DNA from 3 places in the Streptomyces sp. NBC_00986 genome. Region 3 is predicted to be linked to each of the others. Evidence: predicted binding sites of a transcription regulator. Region 3 holds the regulator's gene; each other region holds the start of a gene.
What was found. Region 3 encodes HrcA, which represses chaperone genes, less so after heat shock. Its sites were predicted from a motif close to TTNGCACTCNGNNNNNCNGAGTGCNAA; they were not measured.
Positions count from the first base shown of each region.

Region 1: a site for HrcA is predicted at 4,567-4,593, ahead of groL (chaperonin GroEL). Genes of this name have one in related genera too.
Region 2: a site for HrcA is predicted at 4,044-4,070, ahead of groES (co-chaperone GroES). Genes of this name have one in related genera too.

Region 1 covers NZ_CP108733.1:6,650,823-6,658,580, reverse strand. Annotated here, with positions in the region: gene OG504_RS29820 (hypothetical protein) at 1-347, shown strand, start outside; gene OG504_RS29815 (metallophosphoesterase family protein) at 344-1,243, opposite strand; gene OG504_RS29810 (NADH:flavin oxidoreductase) at 1,411-2,541, opposite strand; gene groL (chaperonin GroEL) at 2,776-4,404, opposite strand; gene OG504_RS29800 (cold-shock protein) at 4,745-4,951, opposite strand; gene OG504_RS29795 (MoaD/ThiS family protein) at 5,383-5,658, opposite strand; gene thrC (threonine synthase) at 5,752-7,056, opposite strand; SAM riboswitch class I at 7,072-7,218, opposite strand; gene OG504_RS29785 (glucosyl-3-phosphoglycerate synthase) at 7,409-7,758, shown strand, end outside.
Region 2 covers NZ_CP108733.1:5,116,646-5,124,403, forward strand. Annotated here, with positions in the region: gene OG504_RS22320 (LysR family transcriptional regulator) at 1-99, opposite strand, end outside; gene OG504_RS22325 (MOSC domain-containing protein) at 180-848, shown strand; gene OG504_RS22330 (SDR family NAD(P)-dependent oxidoreductase) at 957-1,730, shown strand; gene groL (chaperonin GroEL) at 1,853-3,478, opposite strand; gene groES (co-chaperone GroES) at 3,591-3,899, opposite strand; gene OG504_RS22345 (hypothetical protein) at 4,194-4,682, opposite strand; gene OG504_RS22350 (polysaccharide deacetylase family protein) at 4,740-5,435, opposite strand; gene OG504_RS22355 (polysaccharide deacetylase family protein) at 5,432-6,391, opposite strand; gene OG504_RS22360 (THUMP-like domain-containing protein) at 6,493-7,674, shown strand.
Region 3 covers NZ_CP108733.1:7,842,739-7,850,496, forward strand. Annotated here, with positions in the region: gene hemW (radical SAM family heme chaperone HemW) at 1-844, shown strand, start outside; gene OG504_RS35065 (Uma2 family endonuclease) at 946-1,524, shown strand; gene OG504_RS35070 (DUF3097 domain-containing protein) at 1,502-2,311, opposite strand; gene OG504_RS35075 (MBL fold metallo-hydrolase) at 2,346-3,068, opposite strand; gene hrcA (heat-inducible transcriptional repressor HrcA) at 3,242-4,258, shown strand; gene dnaJ (molecular chaperone DnaJ) at 4,259-5,392, shown strand; gene OG504_RS35090 (nitronate monooxygenase) at 5,548-6,624, shown strand; gene OG504_RS35095 (16S rRNA (uracil(1498)-N(3))-methyltransferase) at 6,621-7,373, shown strand; gene OG504_RS35100 (VOC family protein) at 7,390-7,758, shown strand, end outside.

The sequences.
Region 1 (7,758 bases), 1.2 Mb from region 3:
TCGTGTGCCTGTGCGCGCTCGCGCTGCCGTTGTGGTTCGCCGCGAGGAACGTCCACCGGTTCATCGACGGTGACCGGACGATCACGGAAGGGTACGTCCACTGCGCGTCGAACGACCGGTGCGAGGGCACCTGGAGCCTGCCCGGCGGACAGCGGGGGCGCGGGGAGATAGCGGGGTTGGCCTTCGAGTACGACGAGGAACAGGTGACGGGCATACGGCTCTACGCCGGCGGGGACTGGGCCGTGACCGACCGCTCCGACCTGGCCTTCCACGCGGCCTACGAGCTCGCCGGCGCCGCGATCGGCGCGGCCCTGATCGCCTCGGTCGCCTGGTTCAAGTCCCGCTAGCCGTCCGGCTGTTCCCGCTCCCGCTCCCGTTCGATGACCAACCGGGTCTGCTCCGCGTCCAGTTGGTACACCGTCTCGTGTGCCCGTGGATCGCGCGCGTGGAAGGTGTGGAACATCGGCCCGGTCTCCCCGCCCAGCTCCACCAGCGACGCCGAAGCCCCGCGCACCGCCCGCTCCGTACCGGGCGCGGTGGTCAGGTCGATCCGGTTGACGACACCGGGCGTGACCCACACCGGCGCCGCCTCCAGGAAGCCGAAGAGCTGGAGGTGGAAGTGCCCGGTGAGGACGACCCGCACGTCACTCCCCCGGATCGCGTCCGCCAGCTCCCCGGGATTCCGCAACCCGAAGGCCTGTTGGGTCGGTACGTCGAGGGCGATCGGCGGATGATGGAAGGCGAGGACGGTCCCGCTCCCGAACGGCGTGCTCAACTCCTCCTTCAGCCAGTCCAGTTGGGCCCCGCTCAGCCGCCCGTACACCTTCCCCGGCACCAGCGAGTCGAGCGTGATGAACCGATACCCGCCCACGTCACTCACGGCCGCGCACGCGAACTCCACGGGAAACACGGCGGACACGACCCGGTCCGTGCCGTCGGCGGCCAGGTGCCCGCTCCCCAACACCTTCCCGAACGCCTCGCGTTCGTCATGGTTCCCGGTCGTGTAGAAGACCGGCACCCCACCCATCCTCCGCGCGAAGCCTCCGACCAGCTCCCGTACGGCCGCATACGCCTCCACCGCCCCGTCATTGGCGAGGTCCCCGGTGACGACGATCGCGTCCAGCCCGCGCTGATGCCGCAGTTCGGCCAGCATCAGCCGCAGGGAGTCGGTCGCGTTGAACCCGTGCCGGTTGGGGGCGTCGGTGCGCTCCAGGTGGGTGTCGGACAGGTGCAGGATCCTCATGTTCGGGAACGCTAGCCCGAGTTGGGGGGCGGCGGACAGGGGACGGGGCTTGACCCTCTAGGGGAGTTTGAGGACGAGGCCCCTTCAGGGCCGATGGGGGTCTGGGGGCGCAGCCCCCAGGGACGGCACCCCCACCGACCCGCACCCACAACTCAGCTCAGCTCAGCTCAGCTCAGCGAGCGCAGCGCCGCCGCGTCATACGGCGCCAGCTCCTCCACCCGCCCGGCAAGGACCTTCGCAGCCCACTCGGGGTCTTGGAGAAGCGCGCGGCCCACCGCGACCATGTCGAACTCGTCCCGCTCCAGACTGTCGAGGAGGTCGTCGATGCCCTTGACCGGAGCCCCCTCGCCCCGGAACCCCTTGAGGAAGTCCCCGTCGAGGCCGACCGACCCGACCGTGATGGTCTGCTTACCGGTGAGCTTCTTGGTCCAGCCGGCGAGGTTGAGGTCGGAGCCGGTGTCCTCGAACTCGGGGAGCCAGTAACGGCGGGTCGAGGCGTGGAAGACGTCAACACCCGCCGCCGCCAGCGGAGTCAGGATCGCCTCCAGCTCCTCCGGGGTCTCCGCCAGGCGGGCCCCGTAGACGTCCTGCTTCCACTGCGAGTAACGGAAGATGATCGGGAACTCGGGGGACACGGTCTCGCGGACCGCCGCCACGATCTCCGCCGCGAACTTCGTACGGGCGACCGCGTCACCGCCGTAGGCGTCCGTACGACGGTTGGTGCCCGCGTACAGGAACTGGTCGAGGAGGTACCCGTGCGCCCCGTGCAGCTCGACCCCGTCGAAGCCGATCCGCTCCGCCGCGGCCGCCGCCTCGGCGAACGCGCCGATCACGTCGTCCAGGTCCCGCTGCGTCATCGCCTTGCCGGTGACCTCGTCGCTGCCGATCCGCAGCCCGGACGGGCCGACGGCGGGCGCGTCCGCGTACGGCGGCTGGCCCTGCTCGCGGACCATGCCGATGTGCCACAGCTGCGGCACGATCGTGCCGCCCGCCGCGTGCACGCCCTCGGCGACCTTCGCCCAGCCCGCGAGCTGCTCCGCGCCGTGGAAGCGCGGGATGTCGTCGCTCTGCCCGGCCGAGTCGTGACCGACGTAGGTGCCCTCGGTGACGATGAGGCCCACGCCCGCGGCGGCCCGGCGCGCGTAGTACGACACCACGTCCTCACCGGGGATGCCGCCCGGCGAGAACTGCCGGGTCATCGGCGCCATCACGATCCGGTTCGGGACGGTCAGGCCGTTGAGGGTGATCGGACGGCCGAGGATGTCGGCCGCTCGGGAGGCGGGGGCGGTCGTAGACACGTGTGGGGGCTCCTCAGGATTACCGGGGATCAGGCACCAGGTACCGGACGGTATGTGCGTATGCATCGATCATGCGTCAACGACAACCTCCCGGCCAAGCCCCTCATTCCACCCACCCGGCACCCCACCCTGTGATCCCGGCCACGCCGACCCCGGACACGCCCGAGGGCGATACCCCCCTGTCGGAACAGGAAGTACCGCCCTCGGTAAGACCGTTGATCAACCAGAGGTCGATCAGAAGTCCATGTCACCGCCCGGCATGCCGCCACCGGCGCCCGCGCCGGCACCGGCCTTCTCGGGCTTGTCGGCGATGACGGCCTCGGTGGTGAGGAACAGCGCGGCGATGGACGCGGCGTTCTGCAGGGCAGAGCGCGTGACCTTCGCCGGGTCGATGATGCCCTCGGCGATCATGTCCACGTACTCACCGGACGCGGCGTTGAGGCCGTGACCGATGGGCAGGTTGCGGACCTTCTCGACGACGACTCCGCCTTCGAGACCACCGTTGACGGCGATCTGCTTCAGCGGGGCCTCGAGCGCCAGCTTGACGATCGCGGCACCGGTGGCCTCGTCACCCTCGAGCTCGAGCTTCTCGAAGACGTGGCCCGCCTGGATGAGCGCGACGCCGCCACCGGCGACGATGCCCTCCTCGACGGCCGCCTTCGCGTTGCGAACGGCGTCCTCGATGCGGTGCTTGCGCTCCTTGAGCTCGACCTCGGTGGCCGCGCCCGCCTTGATGACGGCGACGCCGCCGGCGAGCTTGGCGAGGCGCTCCTGGAGCTTCTCGCGGTCGTAGTCCGAGTCGCTGTTCTCGATCTCGGCGCGGATCTGGTTGACGCGACCGGCAACCTGGTCCGCCGAGCCCGAGCCGTCGACGATCGTCGTCTCGTCCTTGGTGATGACGACCTTGCGGGCGCGGCCGAGGAGATCCACGGTCGCGTTCTCCAGCTTGAGGCCGACCTCCTCGGAGATGACCTCGCCGCCCGTGAGGATGGCGATGTCGCCGAGCATGGCCTTTCGACGGTCACCGAAGCCCGGAGCCTTGACGGCGACGGACTTGAAGGTGCCGCGGATCTTGTTGACGACCAGCGTGGACAGGGCCTCGCCCTCGACGTCCTCGGCGATGATCAGCAGCGGCTTGCCCGACTGCATGACCTTCTCCAGGAGCGGGAGCAGGTCCTTGACGTTGGCGATCTTCGAGTTGGCGATCAGGATGTACGGGTCGTCGAGGACGGCCTCCATACGCTCCATGTCGGTGGCGAAGTACGCCGAGATGTAGCCCTTGTCGAAGCGCATACCCTCGGTGAGCTCGAGCTCGAGCCCGAAGGTCTGGGACTCCTCGACGGTGATGACGCCTTCCTTGCCGACCTTGTCCATCGCCTCGGCGATGAGCTCGCCGATCTGGGTGTCGGCGGCGGAGATGGAGGCCGTGGAAGCGATCTGCTCCTTGGTCTCCACGTCCTTGGCCTGCTCCAGCAGGGCACCGGAGACGGCCTCGACGGCCTTCTCGATACCGCGCTTGAGGGCCATCGGGTTGGCGCCCGCGGCTACGTTGCGCAGACCCTCCTTGACGAGGGCCTGGGCGAGGACGGTCGCGGTGGTCGTACCGTCACCGGCGACGTCGTCCGTCTTCTTGGCGACTTCCTTGACCAGCTCTGCGCCGATCTTCTCGTACGGGTCCTCGAGCTCGATCTCCTTGGCGATGGAAACACCATCGTTGGTGATCGTGGGGGCGCCCCACTTCTTCTCGAGGACGACGTTGCGGCCCTTGGGGCCAAGGGTGACCTTGACGGCGTCGGCGAGCTGGTTCATCCCGCGCTCGAGACCGCGCCGTGCCTCCTCGTCGAACGCGATGATCTTGGCCATGTGAAGTGGTCCTCCCGGACTGGGGTGGATTGCTCCGGACCGCGCTGGCGCCCGCGACGGACGGCCTGCCTGCCCCGTGGTTCCTTGCACCACCTGGCCTGCGGGCCTCACCGACCCGGTCCTTCGTTATCACTCTCACCTTCAGAGTGCTAACGCCAATGATTAGCACTCGGCATGGTCGAGTGCAAGCGGCTCCCAGGTTCTGGGCCCCTCCTTCGCGGGGCGCGCGAGGTGCGCACGGGGCATGCCGAAGGGCCCGTACCCCAGGAGGTGACCCCCCAGGAGTACGAGCCCTTCGGTGAGGAACGAAGAACGTCGCTGCTGTTCGTCGGCGCGTGCTTCAGCCGGTCGCGAGCCGGACCATGTCCGCCTGCGGCCCCTTCTGACCCTGCGAGATCTCGAAATCGACCCGCTGACCCTCTTCCAGGGTGCGGTAGCCGTCCATCTGAATCGCGCTGTAGTGGACGAAAACATCCGCACCACCGTCGACCGCGATGAAGCCGTACCCCTTCTCCGCGTTGAACCATTTGACGGTGCCCTGAGCCATGCCTAACTCCCCTATTACTGGCCCTTGCACGGACCCGCACTTCGCGGATCCGGGTCAGACCTCACCCCCCACAGGATTGGGGGCGTGCGCCGGAACGCGTCGACCGCGGCCGAATGTATCCGTCCAACTGCCGTCTGCAACAGGTCAATCCGACGAGAATTCCGGGCAGGACCGGTCGGGAATATACGGAGAATTCGTCCGACTTCAGGGCAAGTCGGGCCCGATAAAGGGAACATAACGCGCAAAAGGAATGCACACTTTGGCTACTTCTCATCGCACGCGGAGCGGGTACTCATATGCGTCCGGCATGCGGAGTGGAGCGGGTTCCCCAACTGTACCCCGCTCAACCCTACAGAATTGCCCCCTCCGCTTCTCTCACGGAGGGGGCAATTCGATGAACTCTTGGTAATCGGCGTTACCGAGGGTAATTATCAGCCGCCGGCGACGGCCGGAATGATCGAGACGCCGGCCCCGTCCGGAGTGGCCGTCTCCAGCCCCTGCTCGAACCGCACATCGTCATCATTCACGTACACGTTGACGAACCGCCGCAACTTGCCCTGATCGTCCAGGACCCGGGCGGAGATCCCGGTGTGGTTCTTCTCCAGGTCGCTGATGACCTCGGCGAGGGTCGCACCCTCAGCGGTGACTTCGGCCTGCCCGCCGGTGTACGTGCGCAGGATGGTGGGGATACGGACGGAAACGCTCATGCTCAGGACCTCCGGTCAGGTACGGCTTTTGTCTTTTAGGGGCGCGGGGAACTGCGCGACCAGCCCCCACGGGCCCGCAGACGAAGAACGACGCTAGGACGCAAGCCCAGCTTCCCTGAACGACTCAAGACTCGGCCGGATCGTCGCGGTGAGCCCCGTACCGGCAACCGCATCCAACGTCTTGAGACCGTCGCCCGTGTTGAGGACCACCGTCGTCAGGGTCGGATCCAACAGCCCGTTCTCGATCAGCTTCTTCGCCACACCCACGGTCACCCCACCCGCGGTCTCCGCAAAGATCCCCTCGGTCCGCGCAAGCAACTTGATCGCGTCGACGACCTGCTCATCGTTGACGTCCTCGACAGCCCCACCGGTCCGCCGAGCGATGTCGAGCACGTAGGGCCCGTCCGCCGGGTTCCCGATCGCCAGCGACTTCGCGATCGTGTTCGGCTTCTGCGGCCGTACGACGTCGTGCCCGGCCTTGTAGGCGACGGAGACCGGCGAACACCCTTCCGCCTGCGCCCCGAAGATCTTGTACGGCTTGTCCTCGACGAGCCCGAGCTTGATCAGCTCCTGGAGCCCCTTGTCGATCTTCGTGAGCTGCGACCCGGAGGCGATCGGCACGACGAGCTGGTCCGGAAGCCTCCACCCCAGCTGCTCGCAGATCTCGTAGGCGAGGGTCTTGGAGCCCTCCGCGTAGTACGGCCGGAGGTTGACGTTGACGAACCCCCAGCCCTCGCCCGCCGGGTCACCGATCAGCTCGGAGCAGAAGCGGTTCACGTCGTCGTAGTTGCCCTCGATGCCGACGAGCTCGCCGCCGTAGATCGCGGCCATGACGACCTTGCCCTGCTCCAGGTCGTGCGGGATGAACACGCAGGAGCGGAAGCCGGCCCGCGCGGCGGCGGCACCGACCGCGCCCGCGAGGTTGCCGGTGGAGGAGCAGGAGAGGGTGGTGAAGTTGAACGCGCGGGCGGCCTCGATGGCCTGGGCCACGACGCGGTCCTTGAAGGAGTGCGTCGGGTTGCCGGAGTCGTCCTTGACGAACAACTTGCCCGCGTCGACGCCCAGTTCGCGGGCGAGGTTGTCGGCCTGGACGAGCTTGGTCCAGCCGGGGTTGATGTTCGGCTTGTCGGCCACGTCGGCGGGGACGGGCAGCAGGGGCGCGTACCGCCAGATGTTCGCGGGGCCCGCTTCGATCTGCTTGCGGAGCTCTTCGGTGTCGTAGGCCGAGAAGTCGTAGGCGATCTCCAGCGGGCCGAAACACTCCTCGCAGGCGAAGACCGGACCGAGCGGGACGCGGTGGCCGCACTCGCGGCAGGACAGCGCGGCGGCGGGGCCGAGATCGACGGAGTCGGCGGAGTTCGCGGAGTTCGTGGTGCTTGCAACAGTCTGCGCAGCCATGGAGGCGAGGCCCTTTCCTCATCTTCCTCACGACGCATTTCGCCATGAGACGGATTTGGCACCTTCCCGAGCCGGGAGCCTCGCCACATCAACGTGACAAGACCGGCTGGAGGGTTGCCGGGGCTTCAACGGGCCGTATCCCTCTGCCCCTCTGGATGAGCGGTGTTCAGTTGTGTATGCGGTTGTGTCACTTGCGTGAGCGTTGACGGCCCCCGACATGCGATGGTCATCAGCGTTGTTCAAGACTGTAACCGAAGGCCAGGACAGTTGAGTGAGCCGTCCGAACCGCGAGACGGATCACCTACACAGGGTGATCGCCTCTCGCCGAGAGAACGCAGAGGAGCCGCGCAACGTGCTGAAGGAAGTCGAGCACTGGCTGAGCACCCGCTCCTGGTCCATGACCGACCGGCCGCTCCACAAGATCCTGGCCGCGAAGCACCGCACGGGCCAGTCGGTCTCCGTCGTGCTGCCCGCGCTGAACGAGGAAGCGACGGTCGGCGAGATCGTCGCGATCATCCGTCACGACCTCATGCAGCAGGTCCCGCTCGTCGACGAGATCGTCGTCGTCGACTCCGGGTCCACCGACCGCACCTCCGAGGTGGCCGCCGCGGCGGGCGCCCGGGTCGTGCACCGTGACGACATCCTGCCCCGCATCCCCGCCGTGCCCGGCAAGGGCGAGGTGCTGTGGCGCTCGCTGCTGGT
Region 2 (7,758 bases), 2.7 Mb from region 3:
GACGGCGGGCTGGGTGCAGCCCAGTTCACGCCCGGCCGCCGAGAAGGAGCCGGTGGCGGCGACGGCGCGCAGCACACGGAGATGTCGGGCCTCGATCATGCGCCGAGCATAAGCTCTTCTTTGCTACGACGCCGAATAATGCGCCGCACCTTTGAGGCGCTCTCGTCTACCGTGCCGTCATGAAGCTTCTCTCGCTGAATCTGGGCCGGGCCACGGCCGTGCCGTACACGGACCAGCCCGAAGGCGTGACCGGCATCGACAAGCGGCCGACCGACGCGCCGGTGCGGGTGAGCGCGCCCGGCGCCAAGGGCGTCGCCGGGAGCGGGCTCGCCGGAGACGCGGTGTGTCACCGGCGGCACCACGGCGGCGACGACCAGGCGGTGTACGCGGTCGCGCGCGAGGATCTCGACGACTGGGAGCGGGAGTTGGGGCGCCCGCTGGCCAGCGGTTCCTTCGGGGAGAACCTGACGACACTCGGGCTCGACGTGTCCGGCGCGCGGATCGGCGAGCGCTGGCGGATCGGTTCCGAGGTGGTCCTGGAGGTCACCTGCGGGCGGATCCCGTGCCGTACGTTCCAGGACCATCTGGGCGAACGCGGGTGGGTGAAACGGTTCACCGTGAAGGGTGCTCCGGGGGCCTATCTGCGGGTGATCGAGCCCGGTGAGATCCGGGCGGGCGACCCGATCGAGATCGTGCACCGGCCCGACCACGACGTGACGGTGGCCCTGCAGTTCCGGGCCGTGACGACCGAGCGGGAGCTGCTGCCGCGGCTGCTTCCGGCGGGCGAGGCGCTGCATCCTGAGGCGCTGGCGCAGGCCCGGAAGTATGTCGCGGAGTACCCCGCCTGACCTGCCGTCACGGCGTGTTCGACGCGATGTTCGACACGTGTTCGTCACGGATCGGGAGGGCCTGTGCAGAGATCGGACCGGCTCGCTCCGGGTCACTAATCTTGCGCCATGACAACGGCATTGATTACGGGATCGACCGCGGGGATCGGTGCCGCGTTCGCGCGGCGGCTCGCGGCGGACGGACACAACCTCGTGCTGGTGGCGCGGAACACCGCGCGGCTCGGGGAGCAGGCGACCGAACTGCACGACCGGCACGGCATCGAGGCGGAGGTACTGACCGCCGACCTGGCCACGGACAAGGGCATCGACACGGTGGCCGCCCGCCTCGCCGACCGCAAGAACCCCGTCGACCTGCTGGTCAACAACGCGGGCTTCGGCAACAAGGGCCGCTACCTCGACGTGTCCATGGCCGACGAGCTGAAGATGCTCAAGGTGCACTGCGAGGCGGTGCTCCGGCTGACCAGCGCGGCGACCGAGGCGATGCGGGAGCGCGGGCGCGGCGGGGTCGTCAACGTGGCGTCGGTCGCCGCCTTCGTACCGCGCGGGACGTACGGCGCGTCGAAGGCGTGGGTCGTGCAGTTCACCCAGGGCGCGGCCAAGGACCTGGCGGGCAGTGGCGTACGGCTGATGGCGCTGGCGCCCGGCTTCGTGCGGACCGAGTTCCACGAGCGGGCCGGGATGGGTACGGACAACATCCCGAACTGGATGTGGCTGGACGCGGACAAGCTGGTCGCGGCGGCGCTCGCGGATCTGGCGCGCGGCAAGTCGCTGTCGATCCCGGACCCGCGCTACAAGGCGCTGATGGGTCTGGTGAAGGTCACCCCGCAGGCGGTGCTGGGCGGGATCACCTCGAAGACCGGGCGGAAGTACGGGCCGCAGTGACGGCAGCCGCCACGGTGACGGCGGCCTCGGTGACGAAGGTTCCGGCGGAACGCGAAGGCCCGGCTCCCCCTGAGGGGCGCCGGGCCTTCGACGTACACGTCCTACGGGTTCACCGACTCGCGTCAGTGGGAGTGGCCGTGGCTGTGACCACCGGCGGCCGGCTCCTCCTCTTCCTTCTTCTCGACGACCAGGGTCTCGGTCGTGAGGAGCAGGGAGGCGATGGAGGCGGCGTTCTCCAGGGCGGAGCGGGTGACCTTGACCGGGTCGATGACGCCGGCCTTGACCAGGTCGCCGTACTCGCCGGTCGCGGCGTTGAAGCCCTGACCCTTCTCGAGGTCGGCGACCTTGGCGGTGATGACGTAGCCCTCGAGGCCCGCGTTCTCGGCGATCCAGCGCAGCGGCTCGACGACCGCGCGGCGCACGACCGCGACACCGGTGGCCTCGTCACCGGTCTTGTCGAGGTTGCCCTCGAGGACCTTGGCGGCGTGCACCAGAGCGGAGCCACCACCGGAGACGATGCCCTCCTCGACCGCGGCGCGGGTCGCGGAGATGGCGTCCTCCAGACGGTGCTTCTTCTCCTTCAGCTCCACCTCGGTGGCGGCGCCGACCTTGATCACGCACACGCCGCCGGCCAGCTTCGCGAGGCGCTCCTGGAGCTTCTCGCGGTCCCAGTCGGAGTCCGTGTTCTCGATCTCGGCCTTGATCTGGTTGACGCGGCCCGCGACCTCGGAGGAGTCGCCGGCACCGTCGACGACGGTCGTGTCGTCCTTGGTGACCGTCACGCGGCGGGCGGAGCCCAGCACGTCCAGGCCGACCTGGTCGAGCTTGAGGCCGACCTCCTCGGCGATGACCTGACCGCCGGTGAGGGTGGCGAGGTCGCCGAGCATCGCCTTGCGGCGGTCGCCGAAGCCGGGGGCCTTGACCGCGACCGCGTTGAACGTGCCGCGGATCTTGTTCACGACCAGGGTCGACAGGGCCTCGCCCTCGACGTCCTCGGCGATGATCAGCAGCGGCTTGGAGGCGTTGGCCTGGATGACCTTCTCCAGCAGCGGCAGCAGGTCCTGGATGGAGCTGATCTTGCCCTGGTGGATGAGGATGTACGGGTCCTCGAGGACCGCTTCCATGCGCTCCTGGTCCGTCACGAAGTACGGCGACAGGTAGCCCTTGTCGAAGGCCATGCCCTCGGTGAAGTCCAGCTCCAGACCGAAGGTGTTGGACTCCTCGACGGTGATGACACCGTCCTTGCCGACCTTGTCCATCGCCTCGGCGATGAGCTCGCCGACCTGGCTGTCCTGCGCGGACAGACCGGCCACGGCGGCGATGTCGGCCTTGTCGTCGATGGGCCGCGCGGTGGCGAGCAGCTCGTCGGAGATGGCCTTGACGGCGGCGTCGATGCCCTTCTTCAGGGCGGCCGGGGAGGCACCCGCGGCGACGTTGCGCAGGCCCTCGCGCACGAGCGCCTGGGCGAGCACGGTGGCGGTGGTGGTGCCGTCACCCGCGATGTCGTTGGTCTTGGTCGCCACCTCCTTCACCAGCTGGGCACCGAGGTTCTCGTACGGGTCCTCGAGCTCGACCTCGCGGGCGATGGTGACGCCGTCGTTGGTGATGGTGGGGGCGCCGAACTTCTTGTCGATGACGACGTTGCGGCCCTTGGGGCCGATCGTCACCTTGACCGTGTCGGCAAGCTTGTTGACGCCGCGCTCGAGGGCGCGACGGGCGTCCTCGTCGAACTTCAGGATCTTCGCCATGGGAGCGGTTCAGCCCTCTCGGAAAACGTGGGTGAAACGAACTACGCCCCTGACGCCCGGCTTCATAAGGTCGCGGGGGCCAGGGGCGTAGCTCACTGCAAAACTGGGTGAATTACTTCTCGATGATCGCGAGCACGTCGCGGGCCGAGAGGACGAGGTACTCCTCGCCGCTGTACTTCACTTCGGTGCCGCCGTACTTGCTGTACAGCACGATGTCGCCGGTCTTCACGTCGAGCGGAAGACGCTCGCCGTTCTCGAAGCGGCCCGGGCCCACGGCCAGGACGACGCCCTCCTGGGGCTTCTCCTTGGCCGTGTCCGGGATGACCAGGCCAGAGGCCGTGGTCTGCTCGGCGTCGAGCGGCTGGACCACAATGCGGTCCTCAAGCGGCTTGATGGCAACCTTGGAGCTGGTGGTCGTCACGATCCGACCTCCCCCTTCGGAGATCTCACGGGGTTAACTGTCTGAGGTGGCGACCAGGTGGATCCGTCGTCGCGGGTGCCGGACCTGCCCGTCGCTATTGGCACTCTCCAGGGGGGAGTGCCAGGTCTGAGACTATGACCGCGATTAGCACTCGGTCAAGCGGAGTGCCAATGCCCGCGGCGCTTGAGCGGAATTTCGACGTCGCCCTGAGCTGTCCGGCGGGCCTGTGCTCGATGCCGCCGTCCCCTGGGGGCTGCGCCCCCAGACCCCCCTTCGGCCTGAACGGCCTCGTCCTCAAACGCCGGACGGGCTGAGAGTGCCGACCGGCGTCGAACGGTTCCCGCGCCAGTCCGCCGCGCATCCCCAGTAGCCGATCTCGGCCGGCTCGCCCTCGCGATAGAGGATCGTGCAGCGACCGCTCCCACGGCCCGGGAAGGACGGAACCCAGGTGCGCAGGGCCGCGACCCATTGCTCGCGGGTGGGCCTGCCCTCCGGCGCCCAGTCGCGCACCTCGTCCTCGGTCAGTGGTCGCATCATGGCGAAGTCGTCCCCGGACCCGGCGTCGATGAGGTCGTAGAAGTCGAGCACGGAGGACGTGCCGCCCGTCAGGATGTACTCCCGCCAGTCGTCGTCCTCCCACAGATCGACGACGTCCCGCCCCGGGAACCCGTGGTCGTCCTTGGCCAGTTCCTGCGCCTGCCGGAACGCCGACTCCAGATCCCTCTGGTACGGCCCGGTGGAGGTCCACTCGCTGCCACCCGTCGCAAGGCCCTTTCCACTCACCGCTGTTCGTCGTGCGCGGCAGGTTAGCCGGGGCCTCTGACACTCCCGCCCTGCGCGCTAGAGGTAGTCCTCCAGGCGGCCCACCGTCAGGCCCTGCTCCTGGATGCCGCGCAGCAGTCGGGCCGTCGTGTCGGTCGGGGCGATGCGGACAATGTCGCCCGGGGCCAGGTGGTGGTCGCCGCGCGTGTAGGTGAGCGTTCCGGTGGTCGTGGCGGCCCGCCACAGGACCAGTGCGGAGATGCCGCAGTCGGCGGCGGCCCGGCGGGTCGTCGTGTCGTACGTGCCGTAGGGGGGCCGGAGCAGCCGGGTCCGGCTGCCGCAGATCTCGGTGCGCTGGGCGTCGTAGGGCAGGCCCGCGACGGGGCGGCGGTCCTGGGCGGTGCCGAACTCGGTGACGGGCAGGCGTAGTTCGCGGACCATGTCGGCGAAGCCCGGGTCCCGTCGCGCGCCCGCGTCGTGGTCGTAGGTCAGGAAGACGACCCTGTCGCGGGTTCGGACGTGGTCCACGACCGGCGGAAGGCCCGGGCCCGCCGAGCGGGGGGCGGGGTGGGGCGACGGTTTGGGGGCGGGGGGCAGCGGGGCCGTCAGACCCCAGTGGCGGTACGGCTGTTCGCGGGACGGGCCGTGCGGGTGGACGCGCTGGGCGGCCTTCTTGCCGAGCCGTTCGATGGGGTCGACGGACTGCGCGCAGCCGGTGAGGAGGGTGGCCGCCAACGCGACGGCCACCGGCGTCCGCAGGGTCGCGAACCTCACAGGTAGTCCTCCAGGCGGGCCACCGCGTAACCCTCCGCCGTGACCTTGCCCAGGAAGCGGCGCATGTCGTCGACCATCGTGCCCTTCCAGTCCTCACGGCCCCGGAAGTGCGTCAGGACGATGTCACCGGGATGCAGGGACAGGTCGTCCTCGCGGTACTCCCAGTGGTCGACGAACACCTCCTCGTCCCAGATCGGGGCGTATTTGATGCCACAGGACTTCGCGGCAACGAGGGTGTCGTGGTTGTAGTTCCCGTACGGCGGCCGGAAGACCGTCGGGGCCTTGCCGAACTGCTTCTTCATGATGTCCTGCATCCCGCAGATCTCGTGCCTCTGCTCGGCGTAGGACAGCCCCGGCAGATACGGATGCGTGAGGGTGTGGTTGTTGATCGTGTGCCCCTGCGCCTGCATCTTCCGGAAGTAGCCGTAGTCGTCCTTCACCAGGTAGTTGCTGAGGAAGGCGGTGTACGGGATCTTCAGGTCGCTCATCATCCGCAGGAACGCGGGGTCCTTGTTCTCGCCGTCGTCGATGGTGAGGAAGACGATCTTCTTCTTGGTCGGGATCGTGGTGAAGACCGGCGGGAGGTTCAGCTCCTCCTGGTCGTCCACCTCGAAGCCCTTGCGCGCGGTGATCTCCGGCTTGTGCACGGGCGCCGGCGGCGCCGTGAGCGGCACCTTCGCCAGCCCCCAGCGCTTGGCCGCGGCGACCCGCGCGGCGTACGCGGCGCGCAGCTTCGTCGCGTAGGAGTCCAGCGCGCGGGCCGGGGGCGCGTGCAGCGGCTGCGCGCCCTGCGCCGGGTGGACGCCCGCGCCCGAGCCGGACTGGCCGCAGCCGGAGACGAGAGCGGCCAGCGCGAGGGCGGCGAGCGCGCCACGGGCGCCCGCCCTCCGGCGCGGACTCGCGTGCGCCCGGCCCCCACACGCCCGATTGATGTCATTTTGTACGACTACTCGCATGGGGCCGGATCTTTTCAGGCCCCGGCCCCGATCCCGCGCCGACACCGCCAACACACCGCCACCGGAGGCACACCGTCCACCGACTGGCCCACAATGTCCCGGTGAACGACCCCGTACTCGCCTTCGCCGCCCTGCTCACCCCCGAGGGCCGCGCCCTCCTCGACGAGGTCCGCGGCACCGACCCGGCCAAGGAACTCGCCGTCGCCACCCGCCTCCGCCGCGACCACCCCGCCGACCTCGTCTCGGCGGCCCTCGGCCAGGCACGGCTGCGCCAACGTGCGGCAGCAGCGAAGTTCACGCCCGAGGACGCCGACCGGATGTTCTTCACCCCGAACGGCTTCGAACAGTCGACCCGGGCCACCGTCGCCACGTACCGCGCCGCCCGCCTGCTGGACCTGGGCGTCACCTCCGTCGCCGACCTCTGCTGCGGCATCGGCGGCGACGCGATCGCGCTGGCCCGGGCGGGGGTGCGCGTCCTGGCCGTGGACCGCGACCCGCTGACGGCCGCCGTGGCGCGCGCGAACGCGGAGGCACTGGGGCTGACCGAGCTGATCGAGGTCCAGGAAGCGGACGTGACGGACGTCGACACGTCCGCGTACGACGCCGTGTTCGTCGACCCCGCGCGACGGGGCGGCCGCGGCCGCATCTTCGACCCCGAGGCGTACTCCCCACCGTTGTCCTGGGCCATCGGCGCCGCTACGACGGCCCCGCTCGCCGCGCTGAAGATCGCACCCGGGGTACCGCACGAGGCGATCCCGGCGGAGGCCGAGGCGGAGTGGATCTCGGACGGGGGTGACGTGAAGGAGGCGGTGCTGTGGTTCGGGACCGGGGTGCGGCCGGGTGCGGTACGCGCAACTCTCCTCCCCGGCCCGCGAGTTCTGCACGGGCGCGGGCTTCCGGACCCCGAAGTCCGTTCCGTGGGGCGGTACTTGTACGAGCCAGACGGCGCCGTCATCCGCGCCCACCTCGTCGCCGAGGTCGCGGAGGAGGTCGGGGGCGGGCTCATCGACGAGACCATCGCGTATGTGACCGCGGATGAGCTACGGCCGACCGCGTATGCCTCCGCCTACGAGATCACCGATCAACTCCCCTTCGGCGTCAAGAAGTTGAAGGCACTGCTGCGGGAGCGCGAGGTGGGAATCCTCACCGTGAAGAAGCGGGGGTCGGCTGTCGAACCGGAGGAACTGCGGCGGAAGGTGAAGCCTCAGGGGCCCAACTCGGCGACCGTGTTTCTTACTCGAGTGGCGGGGGCGCCGACGATGTTGATCGGGCGGCCGGTCTGACGGCTCTGCGGAGCGTGCTGCCGGGGAGGACTCGGCGGGAGGCACGGAACGCGTCGAGGATCCCTGCCGGCCCGAGGCCCTGTC
Region 3 (7,758 bases):
GGAGGCGAACCCGGAGTCGGTGGACCCCGCCTACCTCGCGGCCCTCCGCGACGGCGGCTTCAACCGCGTCTCCTTCGGCATGCAGAGCGCGAAACAGCACGTACTGAAGATCCTCGACCGCACCCACACCCCCGGCCGCCCCGAGGCCTGCGTCGCGGAGGCCCGCGCGGCCGGCTTCGACCACGTCAACCTCGACCTGATCTACGGCACCCCCGGCGAGACGGACGACGACTGGCGCGCCTCCCTCGACTCCGCCCTCGGCGCGGGCCCCGACCACATCAGCGCCTACGCCCTGATCGTCGAGGAGGGCACCCAGCTCGCCCGCCGCATCCGCCGCGGCGAGGTCCCCATGACGGACGACGACGTCCACGCCGACCGCTACCTGATCGCCGACGAGGTGATGTCGGCGGCGGGCTTCGACTGGTACGAGGTCTCGAACTGGGCAACGTCGAATTCCGGCCGTTGTCTCCACAACGAGCTCTACTGGCGCGGCGCCGACTGGTGGGGCGCGGGCCCCGGAGCCCACTCGCACGTCGGCGGGGTCCGGTGGTGGAACGTGAAGCACCCGGGCGCGTACGCGGGGGCACTGGCGGCGGGCCGCTCACCGGGCGCGGGGCGGGAAATCCTCTCCGAGGAGGACCGCCGCGTAGAACGCATCCTCCTGGAGCTACGACTCCGCGAGGGCGCACCGCTGGACCTGCTCCGCCCGGAGGGGCTCGCGGCTTCGCGCCGGGCGCTGGGGGAGGGGCTGCTGGAGGCGGGGCCGTATGAGGCGGGGCGTGCGGTGCTTACGTTGCGGGGGCGGTTGCTGGCCGACGCCGTGGTCAGGGACTTGGTGGACTGATTCACCCGGGGGAGTGAATCAGTGCGGAACGTCGGTTCGGTCCTTACGCTGGTTCCTAGGCTGCCGTCGACAGAACGCGGCGGATGTGGAGGACCACGGAGATGACCGCTGTGGATGAGCGTGGGATGGCCGAGTTCTTCGCGGGGTTCGAGCCTCCCGACGGCATCAAGGCGGAGCTTCTCCGGGGGGAAGTCGTGATGATGTCCAGCCCTGATCTGGTGCACAACCGGATCGTCGCGGAGGTGCAGGACCAGATCCCGCATCGGCGTTGGGAGCGGCTGCAGACTCAGGACGTTGACATCATCGACGAAGCCAGCGAGCCGGTACCGGACTTGGTCGTGCTGGAGCGTGGCGTCAGCCCGGAGTCAGGGCGCCTGCTGCCGTGTCGGCTGATCACCTTGGTGGTCGAGGTCGTCTCCAAGACCAGCGTCGACCGGGACTACGGCGTCAAGCGCTCGGTCTACGCCGCGGGCAAAGTACCGGCCTATCTGATCGTTGACCCGGTCATGGCCCAATGCGTGCTGCTCACCGAACCCCAAGGTGTGGGTGACGCGGCCGACTATCAGGTGCAACGCATCACCAAGTTCGGCGACCCCGTGCCCTTGGACCTGCTCGACGTCGAGTTGGATACCAGTGGGTTCGGCACGCTTCCCGGAGTCAGGCCTCACCGCCGACCGTGACGAAGTCGATCAACTCCTCCACCCGCCCCAGCAGTTCCGGCTCCAGGTCCTTGTAAGACCCCACCTTGGCCAGAATCGCCTGCCACACCGCACCGGTGTTTTCCGGCCAACCCAGGGAACGGCACACGCCCGTCTTCCAGTCCTGCCCGTGTGGGACGCGGGGCCATGCGGTGATGCCCACGGAGGACGGTTTCACGGCCTCCCAGATGTCGATGTACGGGTGGCCCACGACGAGCGCGTGCTCGCTGGTGACCGACTGGGCGATGCGCCACTCCTTGGTGCCCGGCACCAGGTGGTCCACCAGGATGCCCAACCGCGCGTCCGGGCCGGGATCGAACTCCGCGACGATCGACGGGAGGTCGTCGACGCCCTCCAGGTACTCGACCACCACGCCCTCGATACGCAGGTCGTCGCCCCACACCCGCTCGACGAGCTCGGCGTCGTGCCGGCCCTCGACGTAGATCCGCCCGGCGCGAGCCACACGCGCGCGTGCACCCGGGACGGCCACCGAACCGGATGCCGTACGAGTGGGCCGTAGGGGACTCGATACGGGCTTCACCAGGGTCACCACGCGGCCCTCCAGCAGGAAGCCCCTCGGTTCCATCGGGAACACCCGGTGTTTGCCGAAGCGGTCCTCCAGGGTGACCGTGCCGGCCTCGCAGCGGATCACCGCGCCGCAGAAACCGGTGCCCGGCTCCTCGACCACCAGGCCCGCCTCCGCGGGGACCTCGGGGGCCGGCTTGGGCTTCTTCCACGGCGGGGTCAGATCGGCGGAGTACTGGCGCATTCGGATGACGATAGGAGAACCGGGGCGACGGCCGTCACGACACGCCGAAACGCGTTGCCAACGCGTCCCGTTGGGCCCGCACGAACCCCGCGTCCACCACCGTTCCGTGACCGGGCACGTACAGCGCGTCCTCCCCGCCCAGGGCGAGGAGACGGTCGAGCGCCGCAGGCCAGTGGGGCGGTACGGCGTCGGGGCCCGCCTGTGGTTCGCCGGACTCCTCGACCAGATCGCCGCAGAACACGACCGGCCGGGAGCCGGGGACCAGGACGGCGAGGTCGTGGGCCGTGTGTCCGGGGCCGACATTCGCGAGCAGGGCCTGTCGGTCGCCGCCCAGGGAGAGTGTCTGCTCGTCCGGCACCAGGTGACGCGGGTACGTCAGGGCGGCTACGGCCTCGTCGGCCACACGCGCGTGGAGCCCGTTTTCAACGGCGTCCTTACGCAGCGCCTCCCGCTCACGCGTCAACACCCGCTCCACGCCCACCGCGCCGTACACCTCCGCGTCCGCGAACACCGCCGCTCCGAAGACGTGGTCGAAATGGGCGTGGGTGAGCGCGAGATGGGTCACAGCGTGACCGGCGAGCGCCCGCGCCTCCGTGTGCAACCGCGCGCCCTCCGCCAGGCTCGACCCGGCGTCGATCATCAGCGCCGAGCCCGCCCCCACGACCAGCCCGACCGTGCAGTCCCAGCCAGGCAGCCGGCACCGGCCCACCCCGTCCGCCAGCCGCTCCCACCCCGCCTCTTCCCAAGTCACCCTCATACGGCGACGCTAACGGTGACGGCACTCAGGGCGTGACATCGCAGGACCGGCCTTGCCCGGGGTGTACCTCACGGCCGTACACTGGGCCGGGGAACGCTGGCACTCACGCGCACAGAGTGCCAGGAAAGGGCAGCCCGGTACCAAAACGGCGACCAGAACTGGAGGTGTGCGCGATGCTCAGCGAACGCAGGCTTCAGGTGCTGCGCGCCATCGTCCAGGACTATGTCGGCACCGAGGAGCCGGTGGGGTCCAAGGCGCTCACCGAGCGGCACAGCCTCGGCGTCTCCCCGGCGACCGTGCGCAACGACATGGCGGCCCTGGAGGACGAGGGTTACATCGCCCAGCCGCACACGAGTGCCGGGCGCATCCCGACCGACAAGGGCTACCGGCTCTTCGTCGACAAGCTCGCCGGCGTCAAGCCGATGACCGGCCCCGAGCGCAAGGCCATCCAGAACTTCCTCGACGGCGCGGTCGACCTCGACGACGTCGTCGGCCGCACGGTACGGCTGCTCGCGCAGCTCACCCGGCAGGTCGCCGTCGTGCAGTACCCGTCCCTGACCCGCTCGACCGTCCGGCACGTGGAGCTGCTGTCGCTGGCTCCCGCGCGCGTGATGCTCGTGCTGATCACCGACACCGGGCGGGTCGAGCAGCGCATGGTCGACTGCCCGGCGCCCTTCGGGGAGAGCTCGCTCGCGGATCTACGCGCGCGGCTCAACAGCCGGGTCGCGGCCCGCCGCTTCGCCGACGTACCGCTGCTCGTGCAGGACCTGCCGGAGGCCTTCGAGGCCGAGGACCGCGGCACGGTCGCGACGGTGCTCTCCACCCTCCTGGAGACCCTCGTCGAGGAGACCGAGGAGCGGCTGATGATCGGCGGCACCGCCAATCTCACCCGCTTCGGACATGACTTTCCCCTCACCATCCGCCCCATCCTGGAAGCACTCGAGGAGCAGGTCGTCCTCCTCAAGTTGCTTGGTGAGGCGGGGGATTCGGGCATGACCGTACGGATCGGTCATGAGAACGCCTACGAGGGACTCAACTCCACGTCGGTGGTGTCGGTCGGCTACGGTTCGGGCGGCGAGGCAGTCGCCAAGCTAGGCGTGGTCGGACCGACCCGCATGGATTACCCGGGAACGATGGGAGCGGTACGCGCAGTGGCACGGTACGTCGGACAGATCCTGGCGGAGTCCTAAGTGGCCACGGACTACTACGCCGTTCTCGGCGTGCGTCGCGACGCGTCGCAGGATGAGATCAAGAAGGCCTTCCGTAGGCTCGCGCGCGAGCTGCACCCGGACGTGAATCCGGATCCGAAGACCCAGGAGCGGTTCAAGGAGATCAACGCCGCTTACGAGGTGCTCTCGGACCCGCAGAAGAAGCAGGTCTACGACCTCGGCGGCGACCCCCTCTCGCAGGCCGGCGGCGCGGGCGCGGGCTTCGGGGCCGGTGGCTTCGGGAACTTCTCGGACATCATGGACGCGTTCTTCGGTACGGCGTCGCAGCGCGGACCGCGCTCGCGCACCCGCCGTGGCCAGGACGCCATGATCCGGCTGGAGATCGAGCTCGACGAGGCTGCCTTCGGCACCACGAAGGACATCCAGGTCGACACGGCCGTCGTCTGCAACACCTGCAACGGCGAGGGCGCGGCCCCCGGCACCTCCGCGCAGACCTGTGACATGTGTCGCGGGCGCGGTGAGGTCTCGCAGGTGACCCGGTCCTTCCTGGGCCAGGTCATGACGTCCCGCCCCTGCCCCCAGTGCCAGGGCTTCGGCACGGTCGTGCCGACGCCGTGCCCGGAGTGCGCCGGCGACGGCCGCGTCCGCTCGCGGCGCACGCTCACCGTCAAGATCCCGGCGGGCGTGGACAACGGCACGCGGATCCAGCTAGCGGGCGAGGGCGAGGTCGGCCCCGGTGGCGGCCCCGCCGGAGACCTGTACGTCGAGATCCACGAGCTGCCGCACGCGATGTTCCAGCGCCGCGGCGACGACCTGCACTGCACGGTCACCCTTCCGATGACGGCGGCGGCCCTGGGCACGAAGGTGCCCTTGGAGACGCTCGACGGCATGGAGGAGGTCGACATCAGGCCGGGCACCCAGTCCGGCCAGTCGATCCCGCTGCACACCCGCGGCATCACACATCTGCGCGGCGGCGGCCGGGGCGACCTCATCGTCCACGTCGAGGTCACCACCCCGACCAAGCTGGACGTGGAGCAGGAACGCCTGCTGCGCGAACTGGCCAAGCTGCGCGGCGAGGAGCGGCCCACGGGGACGTTCCAGCCGGGTCAGCAGGGGCTGTTCTCGCGCCTCAAGGACGCTTTCAACGGTCGCTGAGAGGGTCCGGGGGCAGCCGCCCCCGGACCCTCTCTTTGAGCCGGCTCCGGTCCGAACGGCCTCGCCCTCCCCGGCCGAACCGGCTGAAAGTACTGGCATGTGCCAGCGCCAAGGCCGGATTCGGACTTGTTCGGAGGACGTGACAACATGCCGTCATGTCCTCCGCACTGACCGATCTCTTCCCTCATCCGATCGTGCAGGCCCCGATGGCGGGCGGTGTCTCCGTCCCGCGTCTCGCGGCCGCCGTGGCCGAGGCCGGCGGGCTGGGATTCCTCGCCGCCGGGTACAAAACGGCCGACGGCATGTACCAGGAGATCAAGCAGCTGCGGAGCCTGACGGCCCGCCCCTTCGGCGTGAACCTCTTCATGCCGCAGCCGGAGTACGCGGACAAGGCCGCGGTCGACGTCTACGCCCACCAGCTGGCCGGCGAGGCCCAGTGGTACGACACGGAGCTCGGCGACCCGGACAGCGGCCGTGAGGACGGTTACGACGCCAAGCTGTCCGTCCTGCTCGACAACCCGGTGCCGGTGGCCTCCTTCCACTTCGGGATCCCGACGCCGGAGGTGCTGGACGCGCTGCGCCGGGCCGGCACCTTCACCCTCGTCACCGTCACCACCGTCGAGGAGGCCCTCGCCGTGGAGCGGGCCGGTGCCGACGCGGTGATCGCGCAGGGCGTCGAGGCCGGCGGCCACCAGGGCACCCACCGCGACCTCCCGGAGAACGACGGCGCGAGCCTCGGCCTGCTCTCCCTCGTCGCCCAGATCCGCGAGACCGTGAACCTCCCGATAGTCGCCGCCGGCGGTCTGATGCGCGGCAGCCAGATCGCCGCGGCCCTCGCGGCGGGCGCGAGCGCGGCCCAGCTCGGCACGGCGTTCCTCGCCGCCCCCGAGTCCGGCGCCCACGCGCTGCACAAGCAGGCGCTCACCAACCCCCTGTTCACCCGTACCGAGTTGACCCGCGCCTTCTCCGGCCGCCCGGCCCGCGGCCTGGTCAACCGCTTCATGCGCGAGCACGGCCCGTACGCCCCCGCCGCGTACCCGGAGATCCACCACCTGACCTCCCCGCTCCGCAAGAAGGCCGCCGCGTCCGGCGACCCGCAGGGCATGGCCCTGTGGGCCGGACAGGGCCACCGCATGGCCCGCGAACTGCCCGCCGGCCAGCTGGTCGAGGTCCTGGTCGCCGAACTCGCCTCCGCCCGGACAGCGTTGTCGTCCGGGGGCGACCTCCGATGACCGCGCCGGTGTTCGTCGTCGAGTCCCTGGAGGGTGTGGGCCCCGGCTCCATCGCCGAGGTGGCCGGCCCCGAGGGACGGCACGCCGTCTCCGTACGGCGGCTGCAGCCCGGCGAGGACGTCGTGCTCACGGACGGACAGGGCCGGGGCGCCTCCGGTGTCGTCCTCAGGGCCGAGGGCAAGGACCGCCTGATCGTCGAACTCCACGATTTCCCCGCCGAGTCGGAGCCCACGCCCCGCATCACCGTCGTCCAGGCCCTCCCCAAGGGCGACCGCGGCGAGCTGGCCGTGGAGACGATGACCGAGACCGGCGTCGACGCGATCGTCCCCTGGGCGGCCTCCCGTTGCATCACGCAGTGGAAGGGCGACCGGGGTCTCAAGGCCCTGGCCAAGTGGCGCGCCACCGCACGCGAGGCCGGCAAGCAGTCCCGCCGGCTGCGCTTCCCGGAGGTCGCGGACGCGGCAACGAGCAAACAGGTTGCGGCACTTCTGGCCAAAGCCGACTTCGCCGCCGTCCTCCACGAGGACCGCGACTACGGCAGCGAGCCCCTGGCCACCGCCGAACTCCCCGCCGAGGGCGAGATCGTGCTGGTCGTGGGCCCCGAAGGAGGCGTCTCCCCCGAGGAGTTGGCGCTCTTCGAGGACGCGGGGGCGAAGGCCTACCGGCTCGGGCGTAGCGTGCTGCGTACATCGACGGCCGGGACCGCGGCGACCGCCCTGCTCCTGGGCCGTACCGGACGCTGGTCCTGAACCAGGGGGGATCGCCGTGGAACTCGCCCAAGTACGGCTGCTTGTCACCGACTTCGCCGCCTGCTACCGCTTCTACGCCGAAGTCCTCGGCCTGAAGCCCCAGTCGGGGGCGGCCGAGGGACCGTACGAGAAGTTCTCCCCCTCCCTCGGGTCCGCCGGGATCGCTCTGCAGGACCGGGCGATGATGGCCCAAGTCCTGGGTGAGCTGGGGGACTTGGCGACCGGGCACCGCTCGCTGGTGGTGCTGCGGGTGGACGACCTGGACGGGTACTGCGGGCAGATCACCGCCCGGGGCGCGGAGCTGCTGCACGGGCCCGCGCCGATGACGGACCGGATGCGGGTCGCCCATCTCAAGGACCCCGAGGGCAATGTGGTGGAGCTTCAG